DNA from 2 places in the Microaerobacter geothermalis genome. Region 2 is predicted to be linked to the other one. Evidence: riboswitches for the same ligand, from Rfam matches in the RefSeq annotation. Region 2 holds a riboswitch; the other holds the start of a gene.
The links. A riboswitch is a leader RNA that binds a small molecule or an ion and turns the genes downstream of it on or off. The one in region 2 is predicted to bind cyclic di-GMP.

Region 1 (3,171 bases), on a different contig from region 2:
AGCTCCACTGTTTTCTGCCTTTCGTCTTCCAGTTTTGCCACCGATCGGACGATACGACCTTCTTCCTGAACAATTTTGGCCAATTCATCGATGGTTCCTGAAATTAAGCTTTCCTTCTTGCGGTATCCTAGCTTCAGTAATTCCTGATGCTGTTCAACCAAATCATCCATCACTGCAATTAAAGGCTGTATGGCAGTCACAGCAATTCACCCCATTTGCCAAAGAAATTTCAGATTCCCTTCCAAAAGCGAAGAACCTTATCCGCCACTTTTTCTGAATTCACCTGATATTGGCCGGACTGTACCTGTTCCTTCAACTGATTAATCTTTTGCTGACGCTCAGGACCAGACAGTGGAGCAGCTTGTTCCAACATGGCCTTGGCCTCTGTAGAAATTTCCACTTGGTCCCTTTTCATCAGTTCATTTTTACCTTTTTTCTGAACACCCTGGGTCTTCTGGTACGCATTTAACGCACCGATACGATTCGGTTCATTGATTCTCATATTTATTCACCTCAAATTAGTACAGCCTTCTACGTCGAAAGTCTCTTATTAACATTGTCGGTAAAAGAGAGAAAAACATTTAGCCCTTTTTCATCTTAAACCGATCAAACGGTTGGCCCAGAGTCTTGGAAGCAGGATGCCCCCGCCTCTGGAGGCTGGGGGCATTCCCGTTTTCCTAATCTTTTTCCTTAAACTTTTCCTTCACCTGATAATATCCACCGTAATCTTTATTCTTCGCATCTCGCAATCTTTTTTCATCCTCAGCAGCCAACTTCCATTCCTTTTTTAACCGGTTGGCACAATCGTCACACAAGTGGCCTTTACGTATGATCTTTCCACAGGATTCACAGGGATATCCCAGATTAGGGAATCCCAACACAGAGATTCTCCCCTCCCGGATAAACCGGGTGATACGGCTGACAGATACACCAGTTCCATCACTTAATTCATAGATATTGGCGGTGCGGTTTTCTTTCTTTTTTAGATAAGCGACACATTTTTCATAATCCTCTTCAATCTCTTTGTAACAATCGGGACAAATGTCATGGATCGTTTTTACAAAAAGCTTCCCACATTGGGGACAATTCGCCAATTGTCCTAACCCCATGTCTCCCCCTCCCATCAGGTATAGGATTTATCCATATTTTACTACAACCCCTTCCCTTTGTCATAGGAAATTCGTCTCAATACGGGGGAAGAATTTGCTGAAGGGTATCCACTACTTTAGAATCGTATTTTAGACCCTTTTGCCCGTTTAATTCTTCAAGGGCCTTCCTTATAGATTTTGCTCGGCTGTAAACCCTGTGATGAGTCATTGCATCAAAGCTGTCAGCAACCGCCACAATTTTGGCATTCAAAGGAATTTGGGAATCTTCAAGTTGAAAAGGATAACCGGATCCGTCACATCTTTCATGATGAAAGAGCACAACACTCTTTACATCTGAATTGAAATCATACTTTTTTAAGATTTCATAACCAATAATGGGATGCTTCATAATCATGCACCACTCATCATTGGTAAGTTTGCCCGGCTTATTTAAAATAGCCTCTTCGATTTTCAGTTTTCCGATATCGTGCAATAAAGCCCCGTGGTAAAGCGCTTCCAATCGTTCCTCGGGATACAACATATGTTTGGCCATTCTCACTGACAAACTGGCAACGCGAATGGAATGATAAAATGTTTCGATATGATAATATTTTAACTCATGTAATAGGCGATCCTTCATTAAAATATTCTCTCCCCTGTACAAATAAAAAACCATCCTTCGATGAATCTGCTTAATCGCTAAAAGGATGGTCAAAAACCTACCTTTTCGGTAACCCAGCTGTCCTAGTCCCGTGACCTTAGACCTGTGGCTTTGCGTCCCCGCCTTTCGAACGGGTTTGCCTTTATCGAAGGGAGTATATATATCGTGTATTCTTTGCGTAAATTATAACTAAAAGATGGAAAAGTTACAACCATCATTTATAATCCTTTTAATATTCTTATAATTTCTTCCTCGGATAAAATATCATGAATTTCAGCCATATCACCCTCTACAGGTTCACTGGGAACATCGGAGATGTCCTTGCCGCAATAAGGACAATGCCAATTTTCATCACGACTTCCATATGATGTTTTCCCGCAGGAAGGACATTTCTTTTTTTTCATAATCAGACTCCCATGATTCAATCTTATATCATTCATCTTAATGAATACAAAACAGAAGAACAGTAGGTCATAAGATAGAAATTAAGGTTAAGCAATAGTGACTTAGTATCATGCAACTATATATTAATTCCACTGGACTTGTGTCAAACCCTTTATCGAATCATCACTAGTATTGTCTAATCTTGGGTTTATTCATCTTCTATTCATAGCAGTTTTCACAAAACCCGTAGATTTCAAATTTATGTCCGGTGATATAAAAGCCCTCGGGAGAACCAAGGACGGCGTTCATCGGACATAAACTAATTTTTTTGGTCGTTCCGCATCGGGTGCAGATCAAATGATGATGATGTTCCTCTCCTGAACAAGCCAAACGGAACTGTTTTTCTCCTTTTAACTCCGTCTCCTCCAGAATACCTAACTCCTCAAACAGGGATAAATTACGGTATATGGTATCAAAGCTGAGATTGGGAAAATCCTCCTGCATCCGTTCCAATACTTCTTTAGCAGACAAGTACCTTTTCTCCTGTGCAAAGATACTGACCAGTTTTTCCCTTTTATCAGTAAACTTGTATCCGCGATCCTTCAAACGCTGTAGTGCCATCTCCACATTCATCATCATCTCTCCCTATGCTAATGTTTCCTTAGCCATCGACGTCCGACCATTACCATTAAAAGAATGAGAAACGCCGCCCAAATGATCGCTCCACCGGAAGCCAAATTGAAGTAATAGGATGCTGCAAATCCAATCAAAATAGAAAGCTCACTAACAAGAACGGATAACCACATAATTTTTCTGAACCCACCGGGAAGCATCCACATGGCAGCCACCGGAAGAACCATCAAACCGGATACCAAGAGAACTCCGACTGCCCTGACCGCAACGGATATTACTAGGGCCATCAGCAGGATAAAAATCCATTGGACCAAGCGAATGCGAACTCCTGAAGCAGATGCGTATTCCTCATCAAAGGTAAGAATGAGAAAATCCTTATAAAACAGACTGATGGTAACCAGGACT
Region 2 (3,171 bases):
ATTTAGGAAGAAACCCGGGAAAGGCAATTGCCTTTGCGGGTTTCACTTTATTTCTAAGTGATTGATTTTGATACCCATTCAGGAGCTTTCGATGATTAATTTACCATCCCGCACATATGCGACCAAATGATCAATTGGTTTAAAAATTTCTTCTGAACGGCCCTTAATGGTAATCCTTCCATTCTTAAATTGAGTCGATTTGATCATCTCTGCAGCGATTAAATGAACTTCTCCTCCTACATCTCCACCAACCATGGAAGCAATAATATTTTTCCCTGATTGTACCCGTCCTCCTCTACAAACGGCATCCAACTGAAAAAAGTAGATGTTTTCCTTTGAGAGAAGTTGGCTGTTAAAGGTTCCTGCTCCTTTAATTAGAATATTACCATTAGCCTTTATTTGAGACAGGGTGCATTGTGATATTTCTACATCGGCATCTGGCACCTGCATGGATTCTATCCAAGTGATTGCCTCTTTTAACTTCGATACGGTTTCTTTTACTTTCGATTGAGAAGAAGTCCCCATTAACTCATATGGTTTGGTGTAATAAACCAGCTCATGATACACGGTATCAATTTCATCAGGCACCTCCTCCTTGATTTGCTTCATTAGCTCCTCTACTTTTTTAACCATTGATTTTATTCCTGAAAATTTGGTTTCCATTAATGTGATTAACACCCGGCCCAACGAAACATTTTTCCCACTTGAATAGGCAATTTTCAGTACGGTTAAACAGGCCGTTTCCAATGCAATAAACTTCTCCAATAATTGACTGAATTGCTGATATAACTGGTTATAAATGACTCCAAAATATCCTGAATGGATAGAGCTGTCTACAACATTCCCCTTAATTGTAACATTTCCTGTTGCCGTAATGGTGGAAGAAAAAACACTTCCTGAAATAAATACGTCCCCCAAAGCTTCAATGGTCATTCCATCTAATACATCCCCGTAGACAACCACATCTCCGGAAAATACAATATTTCCTGTTTCTATATCCAAATTTCCACTCACGATAAACGTGCGGGTAATATCTACAAACTTTACTCTCCCCGAGCCAGTTACCCTGGGACGCCCTGCCTGTTGAGCAAGCAAAATCCCCTCCTCATTCAGGCTCACGTGGTCCCTGGGTACTACCTTTACTTCCTTTACGGGTCTAGGATGAACAACCTGACCAAATACATCATACCCTGGTTTTCCAGGCACAGCGGTATGTATCTTTCCAATGAGATCTCCCTTTTTAACCGAGGGGATTTTGAGTCGGTTCCTAAAGTCCACTTTGCCCTGAACTTCTTCCAAGGCTTCCTCTACTTTTGTAGATACAAATAGCTCTAAAGAACCGTCTTTCCCTTCAACGGGAGGAACTCCTTCAACAACACAGACAGGCTGATAAGAAGGGTTTCTTATCTCACGATGGATCACACTTAATTTGATGAGTTCCCTTTTTACCTTCAACTTAACCAAATCGGCATATACCTCCGATGTGGTTAATTCCCTCATCTCCTCTTTAACTTCTTTGACACGAAGCGCCAAACAATGGACAGGCTCTGCATCCACTAGTTCTAATTTACATTTTTTCAACGCAAAGACGGTAAGGGTTACACACATGTTATCTTCTGTCACTTTCAACTCATAAAGCGGTGTATCTTCGATTTGCCACTCCAATTGATCAGTGGAAGAAACCATGACTGTTCCTTCGACAGGTTGTCCATTTTTCATGAGAATAATTGGCGGAAGTACTTTAATTTTTGCTGAACGCCCATCATTTACTGGATCCCTTACGATAATTTTCCCGTCTTTTACTTCAACCGTTCCATCATTTTCAGAGAAATAAAACTCATCCAATTCTTCCTCAACTTCAGGAAGCTGAAAAAGAAATTCCTCCTCTTCTGCTAGCCCCTCTTCATGGGCAGATTTCGACATTTCCTTAATTATACGCAGCAAATCTTTGTCTGTTAGCTCATCCGATCTACCCATTTAAATCACCCCTTCTCCAATAAATGACTGCGATTTCTATTAACTGGGGGGGAGAAACTTTTCCCTTTGCCACAGTTCCCTTTTCCGATAATTGAGCAAGAGCCTCCAAAAAACAAAACTGTCCTTAGAGGACAGCGGTCACCAGTTTATCCGATGGCTATATCTATTTTGGCAACTCAGCCATCCTAGCCGTTTATCGACCTTAGATCTGTAGCTTTGCGTCCCCACCTTTCGATGGGTTTGCCCTAAACTCTTTTTTCTTAGTATTAAATTACCACCAACCTTTACATCTGTAAACATTTTTCGACAAATCCTTATATTCACGAACTAAACATGCATGACCCAACAGGTCACAAATGGATATGAAAATGTATTTTCCATATCTAAAATTCCCCACATCCACACTGACTAAAAAAGTGCGGGATATGATTGATTCCCGCACCCTTATCCTTATTTGAAAACAGGTTCCTTAAATTGTGCCAACTTCTCCAAAGACGACTTCTCGACATCCGCATGGAGGCTGTTTCCATGGGAATCCATCGTCACAATCGCAGCAAAGTTTTTCACCCGCAGATGCCACATCGCTTCAGGAACACCAAATTCGAGAAAATCAACGCCATCCACATTGGTGATACACTCGGCATAATATTGGGCCGCTCCACCGATGGCATTTAAGTAAACACCGCCATGTTCTTTTAAGGCAGCCAATGTTTTAGCACCCATACCACCCTTGCCGATAACCGCCCGGATGCCAAACTTCTTCATAACATCTCCTTGATAGGGTTCCTCACGGATACTGGTGGTAGGGCCTGCAGCCTTCACCTGCCACTTGCCGTTTTTATCCTTCAGCATCACAGGTCCGCAGTGATAAATCACTGCTCCATTTAGATCAACAGGGGCATCGTGATCCATTAAATATTTATGAAGGGCATCACGACCCGTATAAATGGGGCCATTAATAATGACCACATCCCCGACACGCAGATTTCTAACCTGCTCTTCTGTTAAAGGAGTCTGAAGCACAACTTCCCTGGTTGCTTTTATAGAATCTAACCCTTCAGGAGTCTCTTCTTTTTGATCCAGATCAATTAAGCCATCTTTATATAGCCATTCCTTAATTTCACCGTTCTCTTTATCCAAGATGACTCCCAAACGACGGAAAGCCCAGCAGTTATAGGCCACGGACACAAAAAA

Region 1: linked by a shared signal. The riboswitch ahead of L1765_RS05300 (HD-GYP domain-containing protein) and the one ahead of L1765_RS15465 (FapA family protein) in region 2 are both predicted to bind cyclic di-GMP.

The regions. Positions count from the first base shown of each region.
Region 1 covers NZ_JAKIHL010000007.1:28,822-31,992, reverse strand. The annotation lists gene L1765_RS05315 (flagellar protein FlgN) at 1-200, opposite strand, end outside; gene flgM (flagellar biosynthesis anti-sigma factor FlgM) at 230-502, opposite strand; gene L1765_RS05305 (TIGR03826 family flagellar region protein) at 678-1,109, opposite strand; gene L1765_RS05300 (HD-GYP domain-containing protein) at 1,186-1,728, opposite strand; cyclic di-GMP riboswitch class I at 1,815-1,900, opposite strand; gene L1765_RS05295 (hypothetical protein) at 1,968-2,153, opposite strand; gene L1765_RS05290 (Fur family transcriptional regulator) at 2,353-2,766, opposite strand; gene L1765_RS05285 (metal ABC transporter permease) at 2,784-3,171, opposite strand, start outside.
Region 2 covers NZ_JAKIHL010000064.1:3,511-6,681, forward strand. The annotation lists gene L1765_RS15465 (FapA family protein) at 79-1,977, opposite strand; cyclic di-GMP riboswitch class I at 2,145-2,232, opposite strand; gene L1765_RS15470 (fumarate hydratase) at 2,428-3,171, opposite strand, start outside.